DNA from 4 places in the Pseudomonas sp. GW821-FHT02B10 genome. Region 3 is predicted to be linked to each of the others. Evidence: predicted binding sites of a transcription regulator. Region 3 holds the regulator's gene; each other region holds the start of a gene.
What was found. Region 3 encodes FliA, which starts transcription of late flagellar genes. Its sites were predicted from a motif close to CTAAAGTTTNNNNNNNNNNNGCCGNTAA; they were not measured.
Positions count from the first base shown of each region.

Region 1 (4,234 bases), on a different contig from region 3:
ATCTCGAGGTGGTGGCCGAAGGCGTGGAAACCCCCGAGCAACTGGCCTTGCTGCGCAGCTTCGGTTGCGACCAGGCGCAGGGCTACCTGATCAGCAAGCCGCTGCCGCTGACGGAACTGGTGGAGTATCTGACCTTCGGCAGGAGTCAGCAGGTCCTGGTCGGCGAGGTCATCTGACGGCACCCTGCCGTAGTGGCAGGAGAACCTGCCGCTACAGGGAATCCCGGGCGGCCTGGAAGTTATCCCGAGCGGCAGGCTCCGCACCTTCCCGGCGAATCATCCGGCGCATCTTCCATTCGAAAGCCAGGGTCAGGCTGATGGCGGCGCACGCCAGCCCCGATGCCAGGCCCCACCACACACCGGTCGCGCCCCAGCCCAGGGTGAATGCCATCAGCCAGGCCGCCGGCGCACCGATCAGCCAATAGCAGCCCAGACCCACGAGGAAGGTGGTCTTGGCGTCCTTGAGCCCGCGAATCGCGCCCATGGCGATGGTCTGCGTGCCATCGAACAGCTCGAACCAGGCCGCGACCGCCAGCAGGCTGACCGCGAGGTTGATCACGTCGCGAAAGGCTGGGTCGTTATGGTCGAGGAACAGCCCGATCAACTGGTTCGGCAGCAGCCAGAAGACCATGGCGAAACCCAGCATGGCCGCGCCGCCAAAGGCGATCCCGACCCGGCCGGCCATACGCGCGTGCAACAGCTGCCCGGCACCGTAGTGCTGGCCGATGCGCATGGTGATCGCGTAGGAGATCCCGGCCGGCACCATGAAGGCCACGGAAACGATCTGCAGGGCGATCTGGTGCGCCGCCAGCTGGGTGCTGCCCATGGTGCCCATGCATAGCGCGGCGAAGGCGAACAGCCCGACTTCCACCGCGTAGGTGCCGCCGATGGGCAGGCCCAGCCGCCAGAGTTCCCGCAGGTAGTGGCGATTGGGCCGCGCCAGGCCCTGGCGCAGCGGGTAGGCGGCATAGGCCGGGTGGCGCTTGATGTGCCAGGCCAGCGCCAGGGCCATGCAGTTGGCGACGATCGCGGTGACCAGGCCGATCCCCACCAGGCCCAGCTTCGGCAGGCCGAACATGCCGGTGATCAAGGCGTAGTTGAGCAGGAAGTTGGCCACGGTGCCGGCCAGGCTGATGACCATCACCGGCGTGGCGCGGCCGATGGCGCTGGTGAAGCCGCGTAGGGCCATGAAGCTCAGGTAGCCGGGCAGGGCGAACGGCAGGATCAGCAGGAACTGGCCGGCGGACTGCACGTTGGTTTCGGTCTGGCCGAACAGCAGCAACACCGGCTTGAGGTTCCACAGCAGCAGGCCGGCGACCAGCGCCATCAGCCACGCCAGCCAGAGGCCGGCCTGGGTCAGGCGCGCGGCGCCTTCGATGTCGCCGGCGCCCTGGCGAATCGCGACCAGGGTGCCGACCGCTGCGATCACGCCGATGCAGAAGATCGACACGAACGAATAGGTGGCCGCGCCCAGGCCACCGCCGGCCAGGGCTTCCGGGCTGAGGCGGGCCATCATCAGGGTGTCGGTCAGCACCATCAGCATATGCGCCAACTGTGAGGCGATCAGCGGCCCGGCCAGCCGCAGGATGGCCCAGAGTTCGGTGCGTGCTGGATGCTGCATGGTCATCGGTCTCGATACGGGGGAGGCAGTTAAGAGGGTTGATTCTCGGCGCTCTGGGCGACTTTCACAAAGGGATAAAAACGATTGGTGGCATGATTAAAACTCATGCTTGCGGATTCTGGTAAGTTGGCGCCATTGCGCCTGTGGAGTGCTGCCATGCCCCGTCGTCTTCCGCCCCTGTATGCCTTGCGCGCCTTTGAAGCCGCGGCGCGATACAGCTCGTTCACCCGCGCGGCCGAGGAGCTGTCGATCACCCAGAGTGCGGTCAGCCGGCATATCCGCACCCTGGAAGACCACTTCGCCTGCCGGCTGTTCCAGCGCAGCGGGCGCAACCTGCAACTGACCGAAGCCGCGCGCCTGCTGCTGCCAGGCATCCGTGAAGGCTTCACCGCCCTCGAGCGCGCCTGCGATACCTTGCGCGCCGAAGACGGCATTCTGCGCATGAAGGCGCCCTCGACCCTGACCATGCGCTGGCTGCTGGCGCGCCTGAGCCGCTTCCGCCATCTGCAACCGGGCAACGAAGTGCAACTGACCAGCGCCTGGATGGACGTCGACTCGGTGGACTTCAACCAGGAGCCCTTCGACTGCGCGGTGCTGCTGAGCAATGGCCACTTTCCGCCGGACTGGGAGGCCAGCTACCTGTTTCCGGAACTGCTGATCCCGGTGGGCGCGCCGAACCTGCTCAACGACCAGCCGTGGGATGTAGCGCGGCTGGCGGCCACCGAGCTGCTGCACCCGACCCCGGATCGCCGCGACTGGCGCAACTGGCTGGAGCGCATGGGCCTGTCCGAGCAGGTCTCGCTCAAGGGCGGGCAGGTCTTCGACACCTTGGAACTGGGCATGATCGCCGCGGCCCGCGGCTATGGGGTTTCCATGGGCGACTTGCTGATGGTGGCCGAGGATGTGGCCCAGGGACGCCTGAGCCTGCCCTGGCCGACGGCGGTGGCCAGTGGCGAGAATTACTACCTGGTCTGGCCCAAGACCCGGCCTGGAGGTGAACGTTTGCGCCGCCTCAGCGATTTTCTCCAGAACGAGGTCCGCGCCATGCAATTGCCCGACGTAGAGCGTCTCGGCTGAAACGATGAAGGCCCCGTGACCAGGGGCCTGCGCGATACCCATCCAACGCGCTCAAGTATTGATCGGCGCCGCCGAATCCTTGGAAGTGGAACCTTCGTTCTGAAAGGTTTCGACATCTCATTCTTATTAGAACCATTGCCGAGCGTGTGACGCGATCAGGACGATCCGGTCTCTCGGCCAGGAGCTGTCATGCCTCAACCTCGTGCCCGGATCGCCTCGCAGCTTGGTCTCGCACTCGCCGTGGTACTGGCGATCGTGATCAGCGGCAGTACTGTCTTCGCCCTGCGCTCGCTGGACGCCGCCAACCTCGCCACCCGGGAAGAACACCTGGCCAGTGAGGCACGGCTGCTGGCCGACCAGCTCAATACCTTCCACGGCACCCTGCGCGAAAGTACCCAGCGCCTGAGCGGGCTGTTCGAAAAGCGTTTCAGCGGCGGCCTGAGCCTGCACCCGGACCAGCCGGTGACCGTGGCCGGTACCCAGACCCCGGGCCTGCACCTGGGTGATGTTGTGCTGAACAACAATTTCGAGGAGGTCGACGAGTTCAAGCAGATGACCGCCGGCGTGGCGACGGTGTTCGTGCGCAGCGGTGACGACTTCATCCGCGTCAGCACCTCGCTGAGTAAGCAGGACGGCAGCCGCGCCATCGGCACCCTGCTGGACCACGCGCACCCGGCTTACCAGAAACTCATGGCGGGGCAGAGCTATGTCGGCCGCGCGCTGCTCTTCGAGCGCCTGTACATGACCCAATACACGCCGGTGAGGGACAGCGCCGGCCAGGTGATTGCGGTGCTGTTCGTCGGCTTCGACTACACCGACGCGCAGAACGCCCAGTTCGACAACCTCAAGCGCTTCCGCATCGGCCAGACCGGTTCCCTGGCGTTGCTCGACGAACAGCAGAAGTGGCTGGTGCCGCCGGCCGGCGTGCAGGCCCTGGAACCGGCGGGGGCGACCATCGCTGAACTGGCCAGGCAGCCGGGCAAGGGCCACTTCTGGAGCGACAAGAACGAGGACTTCTACAGTGTCGCCGTCCCTTTCGAAGGCGGGCCCTGGTCGGTGGTGGCGAGCATGCCGAAGGCCGAGATTCGCGCGGTGACCTGGAGCGTCGGTCTGCGGCTGGTCATCGGCAGCCTGTTGGCAATGCTGCTGGCGGTGGGCGCCACGGTCTGGCTGCTGCGCAGCAAGCTTGCGCCGCTGGGCGACCTGGTGCGCCAGGCCGATGCCTTGGGTAAAGGCGACCTGAGTGCGCGCCTGAATGTCTCCAGCCAGGATGAGATCGGCCAGTTGGCAGGCAGCTTCAACCAGATGGGCCAGGCCCTGTCGACCATGGTCGAGCACATCCGCAAGGCTGCCGCGGAGGTCAATGGCCGGGCCCAGGCGTTGTCCGGGTTGTCGGGCGGGGCGTACGAGGGTATGGAACAGCAGTCGGGCGAGATCAGCAGCATGGCCGGGGCGGTGGAGGAGTTCAGCGCCACCTCGCTGAATATCGCCGACAACATGGGCAACACCGAGCGCCTGGCCCAGGAAAATGCCCAGC
Region 1 covers NZ_JBWKVU010000002.1:347,330-351,563, forward strand. Annotated here, with positions in the region: gene AC07VU_RS05425 (putative bifunctional diguanylate cyclase/phosphodiesterase) at 1-176, shown strand, start outside; gene AC07VU_RS05430 (NorM family multidrug efflux MATE transporter) at 211-1,620, opposite strand; gene AC07VU_RS05435 (LysR substrate-binding domain-containing protein) at 1,777-2,697, shown strand; gene AC07VU_RS05440 (methyl-accepting chemotaxis protein) at 2,887-4,234, shown strand, end outside.
Region 1: the regulator FliA is predicted to act here: its motif matches at 2,748-2,775, upstream of AC07VU_RS05440 (methyl-accepting chemotaxis protein).

Region 2 (4,234 bases), on a different contig from region 3:
CTGACCCTGACCGCCGGCCTGGCCCAGGCCGACGTGCGCCCGGACCTGATCCCGGGCCTGCTCAAGGCTGGCACCATCATGGACCTGGAAAAACTCAACCAGGCAGCACTGGCCGAACACCCTGGCACCACCGCCGCCAACATCACCGACACCGAGCTTGAGCAAACAGCGGCCGGCGCCTACGTCTACCAGGTGGAACTGCGTGACGCCAAGGGCGTCGAGTGGGACGTCGACCTGGATGCCAAGACCGGCAAGGTCCTGAGCAACAAGCAAGACAAGTAATTCTTCAGGACAAAAAAGCCGCGCGGCCGAAAGGCCACGCGGCTTTTTCATGCGCTGGCGCATCAGGCACTCAGGCGTGCCGTCACCTCGTTCAACTGCCCCGACAGCTCGTGCAGGTTCTGGCTGGCGCGCTCGGTGCGCTGCACATTATCCAGGTTGGTGCTGGCGATCGTGGTGATCTCGGTCAGGTTGCGCGAGATGTCCTCGGCCACCGAGGTCTGCTCTTCCGCCGCCGTGGCGATCTGCCGGTTCATGTCGCGGATCGCCTCGACCGCCTCGGTGATCCGCTCCAGCATGGCGCCGGCCTGGGTCACCTGCTCGACGCTGGCATCGCTGCGCGCCTGGCCACTCTCGATCGCATGGGCGGCGTCCAGCGCGCCGGTCTGCACGCTCTGGATAATCTGGTTGATCTCGATGATCGACGCCGCGGTGCGCTGCGCCAGGCTGCGTACCTCGTCGGCGACCACGGCGAAACCACGCCCGGCCTCGCCGGCCCGCGCCGCCTCGATGGCCGCGTTGAGCGCCAGCAGGTTGGTCTGCTCGGCGATGCCGCGGATCACTTCCAGGACCTTGCCGATGCGCCCGCTGTCGGCTTCCAGACGGCGGATCACCTCGGCGGTGTTGGCGATTTCGCCACGCATTAGGGTGATGGTGTGGATGGTGCCCTGCATCACCTGCTCGCCCTGCTGGGCCGATTGGTCGGCGTCATCGGCGGCGCGCGCCGCATCCACCGCATGGCGCGCCACTTCCTGGGCGGTGGCGGACATTTCGTTCATCGCCGTGGCGACCTGATCGGTGCGATTGAACTGATCGTTGGTGCCCTGGGACATCAGGGTGGCAATCGCATTCAGCTCGCCGCTGGAGCTGTCCAGGTCGGTGGCGCTGCGCTGCAGGCGGCTGAAGGTTTCAGCGAGGAAATCGCGCAAGGTGTTGGCGGCCACCGCCAGCTTGCCCAGCTCGTCCTGACGACTGCTGGCCACGCGCTCGGCAATCCGCCCACGGCTGAGTTGCGCCACGTAGTCGATCAACTGGCGGATCGGCTCCACCAGGCTGCGGTTGACCAGCCACAGGCTCAGCAGGCCAATCAGCAACCCCGAGGCCAGCATCACCAGCAGGCCGATCCACACCGTGCGCTGGGCGGCGGCGCTGATGTCGCGCGACCGCTCGCTGCCCTGCTTGCGCAGCTCACTCACCAGTTCGCTCATCTGCTCGCTGGTGGCGCGGTCCACGCCCTTGACCGCTGCATCGCCGGCGGCCGGATCGGCACCGGCGGCGACAAAGGCATCGCGGCCTTTCTGGTACGCCGTGCCCAGCACCCGGTGCTCTTCACGCAAGCGCTCGATACGGCCCTTGAGCGCCGCATCGATGCCGGGCTCGGCCGCCAGCTGGCCAAGAATGCCCTGCACATCGCGCTGGCGATCCTCGAACTGCTGCCAGTATTTGCTCAGGTCGGCGCTCTGCTTGCCACGCAGCAACACGTTTTTCCATTCCTGCACCTGGACCTTGAATTGCAGGTTGGCTTCATCGATCAACTGCGAGGTGCGCAACGGCCCCTCGATCAGTTCGCGATAACTTTGCACGCCGTTGGACAGGAAGTGAAAACACGCCAGCGCGATCAACAGCACCGCCAGCAGGCTGCCACTCAACAAAGCCAGAACTTGCGCTCTCAGGGATTTTTGCAAGGACATCGAATGAGATCTCTCAACAGGGATAGAGCACGCCCGAGGCGGGCATGGGTAGCGTGCGAACATCCCTGTCAGGCAAACCGGGGCAAGCCGATCGCGCAGTCGTCGTAGGCGTGATCGGCCTGAAACAGGCTTTCTTGAGCGCCTCCGACAGCCGGTTATAACCGCCGAATATTGCACTTCGAACCATCACAAAATGGTCATGAAGCCTTGCGATGATCGGGCTCAAGTGAACCTGTAAAACCGCCTACAGGTGCCTTCCCTCCTGCGAGCCTCCATGAACCACAGCCTCGACCATGCCCATCGCGATTCGGATCTGTTCGGCCTGCTCTACGGCTTTGCGTTCCGCCCCGGCGAGCGGGGTCGCGAACTGGATTCGGCCAAGGCCCTGCAAGCCCTGCAACAGCCGGACGATGGCGAGGCGTTTCTCTGGCTGCACCTGAACCTGGCCCATGCCGCCTGCGAACGCTGGATGCAGACTCACCTGGCCCTGCCCGAGGAATTCTTCGAGGCCTTGCACGAAGGCTCGCGCTCGACCCGTATCGAGCATGTGGACTCGGCCCTGCTGGCGGTGGTCAACGACGTGGTGTTCAACTTCGGCAGCATGGTTTCCTCGGACATCTCCACCCTGTGGGTCTGCGTGCGCAGCCGGCTGATCGTCAGCGCGCGCCTGCAACCCTTGCATTCGGTGGACAAGCTGCGCTCCTCGGTCAAGGCCGGCGAACGTTTCCGCTCGCCCCTGGAACTGCTGGTGCACCTGCTGCGCGACCAGGGCGAAGTGCTGACCCAGATCGTGCGCAAGACCAGCCTCAACGTCGACCAGATCGAAGACCAGTTGCTGGCCGCGCGGATCTCCACCAACCGTGCCGAGCTGGGGGCCATGCGCCGGGTGCTGGTGCGCCTGCAACGCCTGCTGGCGCTGGAGCCGGGCTCGCTGCTGCGGCTGCTCAACCGTCCGCCGCAGTGGCTGCAGAAGGAGGACGTCAAGGAGCTGCGCAAGTCCACCGAGGAGTTCGCCCTGATCATCAACGACCTCACCGCCCTCGGCGAACGGATCAAGCTGCTGCAGGAAGAAATCGCCGCCAATATCAACGAACAGACCAACCGCACCCTGTTCACCCTGACCGTGGTCACGGTGCTGGCGCTGCCGATCAACATCATCGCCGGCTTCTTCGGCATGAACGTCGGCGGCATCCCCTTCTCCGAGGACCCGGAGGGCTTCTGGATCCTCGTCGCGCTGGTCGCCACCTTCACCGTCATCGCCGGCCGCTGGGCGTTTCGCAAGCGCCAGGATATGTAGGCCGCCGCCCGCTCGCTCCTACAGAAAATGGGGCTGCTTCTTGACCAATGGTTAAAGGATTCACCCAAACACTGACCTGAGGCAGCCTCTCTGTAATATTTGGCAACGATCATGGGCGACACTCCTCCCTGCCACAGGATTGTCCGGCAATGGCCACCCCTTCCCTGACCGCCACCTCCCCTTCCCCCGCCCTCGAAGCCAGACCGCAGCTGGAGAAAAAAGCCAGCCCCTTCACCCTGGTGGTGTTCTTCGCGGTCCTCGCCATGGGCCTGTTGTTCACCGCCTACAGCCTGATGCACGACGTGCACGAGCTGGGCACCACGGTCACCACCTGGACCCCGTTCCTGCTGCTCGGCGTGGCGCTGCTGATCGCCCTGGGCTTCGAGTTCGTCAATGGCTTCCACGACACCGCCAACGCCGTGGCCACGGTGATCTATACCCACTCGCTGCCGCCGCATTTCGCGGTGGTCTGGTCGGGTTTCTTCAATTTCCTCGGCGTGCTGCTGTCCAGCGGCGCGGTGGCCTTCGGCATCATCGCCCTGCTGCCGGTGGAGCTGATCCTGCAGGTCGGTTCGTCGGCCGGCTTCGCCATGATCTTCGCCCTGCTGATCGCCGCCATCCTATGGAACCTCGGCACCTGGTGGCTGGGCCTGCCAGCCTCGTCGTCCCACACCCTGATCGGCTCGATCATCGGCGTCGGCGTGGCCAACGCCCTGATGCACGGCCGCGACGGCACCAGCGGCGTGGACTGGAGCCAGGCCACCAAGGTCGGCTACGCCCTGCTGTTCTCGCCGCTGATCGGCCTCGCCTTCGCCGCCCTGCTGCTCCTGGCCCTGCGCCTGTTCGTGAAGAACCGCGCGCTGTACAAGGCGCCCAAGGGCAATACCCCGCCGCCGTGGTGGATTCGCGGCATGCTGATCGTCACCTGCACCGGCGTGTCCTTCGCCCATGGTTCCAACGACGGCCA
Region 2 covers NZ_JBWKVU010000005.1:195,619-199,852, forward strand. Annotated here, with positions in the region: gene AC07VU_RS13595 (PepSY domain-containing protein) at 1-282, shown strand, start outside; gene AC07VU_RS13600 (methyl-accepting chemotaxis protein) at 345-1,970, opposite strand; gene AC07VU_RS13605 (transporter) at 2,245-3,267, shown strand; gene AC07VU_RS13610 (inorganic phosphate transporter) at 3,417-4,234, shown strand, end outside.
Region 2: the regulator FliA is predicted to act here: its motif matches at 2,082-2,109, upstream of AC07VU_RS13600 (methyl-accepting chemotaxis protein).

Region 3 (4,234 bases):
TTCATCACCGCGGTCTGCAAGTCGGCCGTGACCACGTCGAGGTTCGACACGGCCTTGGACATGGCTTCGTCGCCGCTGTTAAGCCCCAGGCGCACCAGGCGGTTACGCACCAGCACCAGCTCGCCGACCATGTTCATGATTTCGTCCAGCCGCGCGGTATCGACCCGCACGGTGGTTTCAGCTTCGCTGACCGGCTTTTCCGCCGGAGCGGCAGCCGGAGCACGAGCAGGCGCCGGAGCAGCGGCTGGAGCCGGTTTTGGCGTTTCGGCCTTGGCTTCGGGCTTCTTCACCGCTGGCTTGGCGACGGCGGCAGGCGCCGGAGCCGTGGCGGCCGTTGCGCTACCCACGGTCGCCGCGGCTGCGGGCACTTCAGAGAACTTGCCCTTGCCATGCAGCTCGTCGAGCAGGGATTCGAATTCCTGGTCGGTGATCAGGTCGCTACCGGCGGCGGCCGCGCTTGGCGTAGCCGGCGGTACCGCCGCTGCCACCGCGGAGTCCAGCGCATCGACCGCAAAGTTGCCTTTGCCATGCAGCTGATCCAGCAGGGCTTCGAATTCGTCATCGGTGATTTCGTCGCTGGCCGCGGCTTTTTCCGCAGCCGGCGCCGTGGCCGAAGGGGCCACCGCATCCGGTGCGAACTGGCCCTTGCCGTGCAATTGATCGAGCAACGACTCGAACTCGGCATCGGTGATTTCGTCGCTGGCCGCTTCACTGCCGGCGGCGGGTGCCGCGGGAGCAACAGCAGCCGGGGCTTCGGCCTCGGCCTTGGCGGCATTGAGCGAATCGAGCAGCTGCTCGAACTCGCTGTCGGTGATATCGCCGGACTCGCTTTCGGTCGACTCGGCGACCGGCTCGGCAACGGCTTCAACAACTGTCTCAACGTCGGCCACCGGCGCGGCGACCTCCTCGGCCCCCGCAGGCTCGGCCAGACGGGCCAGGGCAGCCAGCAGCTCCGGAGTGGCGGCGGTGATCTCGGTACGCTCGCGCACCTGGCCGAACATGCCGTTCACTGCGTCCAGCGCTTCGAGCACTACGTCCATCAGTTCCGCGTCGACGCGACGCTCACCCTTGCGCAGGATGTCGAACACGTTCTCGGCGATGTGGCAGCACTCCACCAGCTCGTTGAGCTGGAGGAAGCCGGCGCCCCCTTTTACAGTGTGAAAACCGCGAAAAATTGCGTTGAGCAGATCCGCATCGTCCGGCCGGCTTTCCAGCTCGACCAGTTGTTCGGACAGTTGCTCTAGAATCTCGCCGGCCTCAACCAGAAAATCCTGAAGGATTTCTTCATCGGCGCCGAAGCTCATGTATGGGTGCTCCTAGAATCCAAGGCTGGAAAGCAAATCGTCGACATCGTCCTGACCGGATACAACGTCTTCACGTTTATCGGCATGAATCTGCGGACCTTCACCCTTGGCCAGATGTTTTTGCGGATCTTTTTCAGCGAGGATCGATTCACGGTCATGTTCGATGCCGGCAAAACGATCGACCTGGCTGGCCATCAGGACCAGTTTGAGCAGGTTGCTCTCGACTTCGGTGACCAACTGGGTCACGCGCTTGATCACCTGACCGGTCAAGTCCTGGTAATCCTGCGCCAGCAGAATGTCGTTGAGGTTGCTCGATACCGCACGCGTGTCTTGCTCGCTGCGGGTCAGGAAACCGTCCACCCGGCGGGCCAGGTCGCGGAATTCCTCGGCGCCCAGTTCGCGGCGCATGAAACGCCCCCAATCGGCGCTCAGGGCCTGGGCTTCGCTACTCAGGCCATTGACCAGCGGGGTGGCGCTCTCGACCAGATCCATGGTGCGGTTGGCCGCGGCCTCGGTCAGCCTGACCACATAGGACAGGCGCTCGGTGGCATCCGTGATCTGTGAAACTTCCTCGGCTTGCGGCATATGCGGGTCAATCTGGAAATTGACGATGGCGCTATGCAGCTCGCGGGTGAGCTTGCCGACCTCCTGGTACAGGCCGCGGTCACGGGTCTGGTTGAGCTCATGGATCAGTTGCACGGCTTCGCCGAACTTGCCTTTTTCAAGGCTGTCGACCAGTTCGAGTGCGTGTTTTTTCAGGGTCGATTCGAAATCGCCCAATGAAGATTCGTTGTGCTCCATAGCTCCCCCGTGGCGGAATGATTCCACTCTCAACCGATGCGTTCGAAGATCTTCTCGATCTTCTCTTTCAACGCCTGGGCCGTGAAGGGCTTGACCACATAACCGTTTACGCCGGCCTGGGCAGCTTCGATGATCTGTTCGCGCTTGGCTTCAGCGGTCACCATGAGTACCGGCAGGTGCTTGAGTTTTTCATCGGCGCGCACATGGCGCAGCAGATCGATACCGGTCATGCCGGGCATGTTCCAGTCCGTTACCAGAAAGTCGATGCTCCCACTGTTGAGGACCGGAATGGCAGTGGTGCCATCGTCAGCCTCGACCGTGTTGGTGAACCCCAGGTCACGCAACAGGTTTTTTATGATCCGCCGCATCGTTGAGAAGTCATCAACGATGAGGATTTTCATGTTCTTGTCCAATTCGACCTCCAAGCAGTCTTAAACGCGTCCAGCACCTGAACGCGCCATTCAATCAATCAGGCAGAGCACTCAACGACTGCATGGAATACACACCGCAAGTCCGGCCACGTCGTGCCAGTCTCGTCCGCAGTGTCCCCCACACTGCCTGTCAGCGCGCTCGCCACTCTCCCAAACGCCCCCGCAAACGGGCCGCGCACTGGCTGTGTAACTGGCTGACCCGCGATTCGCTGACCCCCAGGACCTCACCGATTTCCTTGAGGTTCAGCTCTTCGTCGTAGTACAGCGCCAAGACCAGTCGCTCACGCTCCGGCAAATTGGCAATCGCGTCCGCCAGCGCGGCCTGGAAACGTTCGTCCTCCAGGTCGCGCGACGGCTCGAGATGAGCACTCGCGCCATCCTCATGCAGCCCTTCATGCTCGCCGTCCTGCAACAGGTCGTCGAAGCTGAACAGGCGACTGCCCAAGGTGTCGTTCAAAATCCCGTAATAATCGTCGAGACTCAATTGAAGTTCGGCCGCAACTTCATGATCTTTAGCGTCACGACCGGTTTTAGCTTCAATTGCGCGAATGGCATCGCTCACCATCCGGGTATTGCGATGTACCGAACGCGGCGCCCAGTCACCTTTACGGACCTCATCGAGCATCGCACCGCGGATACGGATACCCGCGTAGGTCTCGAAACTCGCGCCCTTGCTCGCGTCGTACTTGGTCGACACTTCGAGCAGACCGATCATCCCGGCCTGGATCAGGTCTTCGACCTGGACACTGGCCGGCAGGCGCGCCAGCAAGTGATAGGCAATACGCTTGACCAGCGGTGCATAGCGCTCGATCAATTCGTACTGGCTGTCACGTGCCGACTTTTTGTAAAGGTTGTAGCCGCTGGCGCTCATAGCACCGGTCCCGCTGTCTGATGCACGAGCCGCTCGACGAAAAATTCCAGATGTCCACGTGGGTTGGCCGGCAACGGCCAGGTATCGACCTTCTGCGCGATGGCCTTGAATGCCAGCGCGCATTTCGAACGCGGAAACGCCTCATAGACCGCACGCTGCTTTTGCACGGCCTTGCGCACGCATTCGTCGTAAGGCACGGCGCCGACATATTGTAGGGCCACGTCCAGGAAGCGATCCGTGACCTTGGTCAACTTGGCGAACAGGTTGCGCCCTTCCTGCGGGCTCTGCGCCATGTTGGCGAGCACGCGGAAGCGGTTCATGCCGTAGTCGCGGTTGAGCAGCTTGATCAGCGCGTAGGCGTCGGTGATCGAGGTCGGCTCGTCGCAGACCACCAGCAATACTTCCTGGGCCGCGCGGACGAAGCTGACCACCGAGTCGCCGATGCCGGCGGCGGTGTCGATCACCAGCACATCGAGGTTGTCGCCGATGTCGCTGAAGGCCTGGATCAGGCCGGCATGCTGCGCCGGGCTCAGATGAACCATGCTCTGGGTGCCGGACGCCGCCGGCACGATACGGATTCCACCCGGCCCCTGCAGCAGCACATCGCGCAGCTCGCAGCGGCCTTCGATCACGTCGGCGAGGGTCCGTTTGGGGGTCAGCCCCAATAGCACGTCGACGTTGGCCAGGCCCAGGTCGGCGTCCAGCAGCATGACGCGCCGGCCGAGCTCCGCTAGGGCCAGGGACAAGTTCACTGACACGTTAGTCTTGCCGACGCCACCTTTGCCGCCGGTCACCGCGATCACCTGTACGGGATGCATGCTGCCCAT
Region 3 covers NZ_JBWKVU010000011.1:145,530-149,763, reverse strand. Annotated here, with positions in the region: gene AC07VU_RS22410 (chemotaxis protein CheA) at 1-1,304, opposite strand, end outside; gene AC07VU_RS22405 (protein phosphatase CheZ) at 1,317-2,105, opposite strand; gene AC07VU_RS22400 (chemotaxis response regulator CheY) at 2,135-2,506, opposite strand; gene fliA (RNA polymerase sigma factor FliA) at 2,667-3,407, opposite strand; gene fleN (flagellar synthesis regulator FleN) at 3,404-4,234, opposite strand.

Region 4 (4,234 bases), on a different contig from region 3:
CAAAACTTTCTTCATGGGTAAGTCCAGAGTCCGCTATTGGTTTTTCAAGCAAACACCATAACCCAGTCATTTGGCCCGTGGCATGGCCATGCCCTGGGCCAGCATCGCCCCGAGAAGTTCCTTACAAACAATACGGATTTGCCCTACAAGGAAAAATTGAACGTCGCCCCCTATATATAACTACTCCTGACTTTCCTACACTTCGTATTGAAAAGAACGGACTGAAAGATAGTCGAGATCCCATTGAAACAATGGCCAGTGGAAACTTTTAGTTATGGTCTCCAGACACCCGCTTGATCGATTAAAACATCAGGCATAAAAAAGCCCCGCTCATGGCGGGGCTCTTTTAAAACGACTCAAGGCATCAGAACAGAGTCCGCCCCTTGTTGGCCGCAATACGCATGCGCAGGGCATTGAGCTTGATGAAGCCAGCCGCATCCGCCTGGTTGTAGGCGCCGCCGTCTTCTTCGAAGGTCGCAATGTTGGCATCGAACAGCGACTCATCGGACTTGCGACCGGTGACGATCACATTGCCCTTGTACAGCTTCAGGCGAACCACGCCGTTCACGTGGGCCTGGGAGGCGTCGATCATCTGTTGCAGCATCAGACGCTCAGGGCTCCACCAGTAGCCGGTGTAGATCAGGCTGGCGTACTTGGGCATCAGCTCGTCTTTGAGGTGAGCGACTTCACGATCCAGAGTGATCGATTCGATCGCCCGGTGAGCGCGCAGCATGATGGTGCCGCCAGGGGTTTCGTAGCAGCCGCGGGACTTCATGCCGACATAGCGGTTTTCCACGATGTCCAGACGACCGATGCCGTTTTCACCGCCGATGCGGTTCAGGGTCGCCAGCACGGTGGCCGGGGTCATCTCGACGCCGTCGATCGCCACGATGTCGCCGTTGCGGTAGGTCAGCTCGATGTAGGTCGGGGTGTTGGGAGCCTTCTCCGGGGAGACGGTCCAGCGCCACATGTCTTCTTCGTGCTCGGTCCAGGTGTCTTCCAGCACGCCGCCTTCATAGGAGATGTGCAGCAGGTTGGCATCCATCGAGTACGGGGATTTCTTCTTGCCGTGACGCTCGATCGGGATCGCGTGCTTCTCGGCATAGTCCATCAGCTTCTCGCGGGACAGCAGGTCCCACTCACGCCAGGGAGCAATCACTTTCACCCCTGGTTTCAAGGCGTAGGCGCCCAGCTCGAAACGAACCTGGTCGTTGCCCTTGCCGGTAGCGCCGTGGGAAATGGCGTCGGCACCGGTTTCGTTGGCGATCTCGATCAGGCGCTTGGCGATCAACGGACGAGCGATGGAGGTACCCAGCAGGTACTCACCTTCGTAAACGGTGTTGGCGCGGAACATCGGGAAAACGAAATCGCGGACGAACTCTTCGCGCAGATCATCGATGTAGATCTCTTTCACGCCCATGGCTTGCGCCTTGGCACGTGCAGGTTCGACCTCTTCGCCCTGACCCAGGTCAGCGGTGAACGTCACCACTTCACAGTTATAAGTATCCTGCAGCCACTTGAGGATCACCGAAGTGTCCAGGCCGCCGGAATACGCCAGAACGACCTTGTTTACGTCCGCCATGCCATCACTCCACGGGGTTCTACGGAAAGCCGTCAAGTCTACCGATCAACGCGGATAATTTACAGAGGCGCGACAGCTTATGACGACGAAGCGACAGATTATGTCGAGTGCGCGACGACGACAGCCGTTTCAGGAAGTCGCCGCGGCATTGGCGGGGGCAGCGGCCTGGGGTACCGGTTTTTCCGCGACCGGGACACGTTGCAGCTGTACGTTGACCCGACGATTCTTCGCCCGGTTCGCCGCATTGGTGTTGGGCGCCAACGGGTAGCGCTCACCGTGGAAACGCATCTCGATCTGCGACTCGGGAATGCCATTGGCCTTGAAGAACTCCATCACCGCCAGCGCCCGGCGCCGCGACAGGTCACGGTTGGTCAAGCGGTTGCCGCTGTTGTCCGAATGGCCATCGAGCTGGATGTGATTGACCGTCGGATCGGCCTTGAGAAACTCGAGCATCACCTGCAGCCTGGCCTTGGCTTTCGCGTCCAGGTCGATGCCGCCCCCGGGGAAGCCGACCTCGGATTGCCTGACCTGATCGAAATTCTTCGGCAGCAACTTGGCGACACAGCGTTGGTAGTCGCCATACGCCTTGCTGAACTTGACTGGCAACAAGCGCACCTCGGACACCCCACCCTCGCGGGAGTAGTGGCGAACCACCGGGCTGCGCCCATCCATCAATCCACCGATCAGTCGCCCGGCCTGCAGTTGCGAGCTGTTGAACAGCACATCGCCGCTGCCGAGCCGTACCGAACCCAGGTTGATGTCGCCCCGTCCCGGCTGCCACGGCGCAGCCGCCGCGAGCAGCGTGGCCGAACCGCCAGCAAGCATCGGGTTGTAGGCCTTGAGGCGAAAGGTCGCCTGCTCGCCGGCGCGACGCACGAACTCCCCGGAACCGAAATCGGTGATCGGCTGGCTCAGACGGCACTCGAATTTATCGCCTTCGACCGTCCACTCAATGCTCTCCAGACGGGTCTGGAAAGTCAGCGCCATCGCGGGAAGGCAGGCGAACACACTGAGCAAGGCTAGATAACGCTGGCGCACGGGAGGCTCCACTGACTTGTACATCACGAAAATCGAAATGCCTGTTTACGGCATACCTTCGGGATATCGGAAGCTTCACGCAAAACTTGATAGCGAGTGCCTGGAAGAGTCTTTTCCGGTAGCATTCACTGGAGTTTGACCCGCCTGGAATCCCCAATGTCCGACCGCCTGACCCTGCTGCGTCCCGACGACTGGCATATTCATCTTCGCGATGGTGCCGTGTTGACCAATACTGTCGCGGATGTCGCGCGCACCTTTGGCCGCGCCATCATCATGCCTAACCTGGTACCTCCAGTGCGCAACGCCGCTGAAGCCGATGCCTATCGCCAGCGCATTCTCGCTGCGCGGCCGGCCGGCAGCCGCTTCGAGCCGCTGATGGTGCTCTACCTTACCGATCGCACCCAGCCCGAAGAAGTTCGCGCGGCCAAGGCCAGTGGTTTCGTCCATGCCGCCAAGCTCTACCCAGCCGGTGCGACCACCAACTCGGACTCGGGCGTCACCAGCATCGACAAGATCTTCCCGGCGCTGGAGGCCATGGCCGAAGTCGGCCTGCCGCTGCTGATCCACGGTGAAGTCACCCGCGGTGAAGTCGACGTGTTCGACCGCGAGAAGCTGTTCATCGACGAGCACATGCGCCGTGTCGTCGAGCGCTTTCCGACGCTCAAGGTGGTGTTCGAACACATCACCACCCGTGACGCCGTGCAGTTCGTCAACGAGGCCTCGGCCAACGTTGGCGCGACCATCACCGCCCATCACCTGCTGTACAACCGCAACCACATGCTGGTTGGCGGCATTCGCCCGCACTTCTATTGCCTGCCGATTCTCAAGCGCAACGTGCACCAGGAAGCGCTGCTCGACGCTGCCGCCAGCGGCAACCAGAAGTTCTTCCTCGGCACCGACTCCGCGCCCCACGCCCAGCATGCCAAAGAAGCGGCCTGCGGCTGTGCCGGTTGCTACACCGCCTATGCCGCGATCGAGTTGTACGCCGAAGCCTTCGAACAGCGCAACGCGCTGGACAAGCTGGAAGCCTTTGCCAGCCTCAACGGCCCACGCTTCTACGGCCTGCCGGCCAACACCGATCGCATCACCCTGGTTCGTGAAGAATGGACCGCCCCTGCCAGCCTGCCTTTCGGCGAGCTGACCGTCATCCCGCTGCGCGCCGGTGAAAAACTGCGCTGGCGCCTGCTGGAGGAACACGCGTGAGTGAAGACCATTTCGACGACGAGCAGGACGGTCACAACGGTGGTGGCTCGCGTCATCCAATGGCGGCACGCTTTCGTGGTTACCTGCCGGTAGTCGTCGACGTTGAAACCGGTGGTTTCAACTCGGCCACCGACGCCTTGCTGGAAATTGCCGCGACCATCATCGGCATGGACGAAAAGGGCTTCGTGTTCCCCGAACACACCCTATTTTTCCGCGTAGAGCCTTTCGAAGGCGCCAACATCGAAGCCGCGGCGCTGGAGTTCACCGGGATCAAGCTCGACCATCCGCTGCGCATGGCCGTCAGTGAAGAAACCGCGCTGAACGATATCTTCCGCAGCGTGCGCAAGGCGCTGAAGGCCAACGGCTGCAAGCGCGCGATCCTGGTCGGGCACAACAGCAGCTTCGATCTGG
Region 4 covers NZ_JBWKVU010000005.1:420,273-424,506, forward strand. Annotated here, with positions in the region: gene AC07VU_RS14680 (response regulator transcription factor) at 1-15, opposite strand, end outside; gene AC07VU_RS14685 (argininosuccinate synthase) at 365-1,582, opposite strand; gene AC07VU_RS14690 (flagellar protein MotY) at 1,712-2,620, opposite strand; gene pyrC (dihydroorotase) at 2,777-3,823, shown strand; gene rnt (ribonuclease T) at 3,820-4,234, shown strand, end outside.
Region 4: the regulator FliA is predicted to act here: its motif matches at 2,684-2,711, upstream of AC07VU_RS14690 (flagellar protein MotY).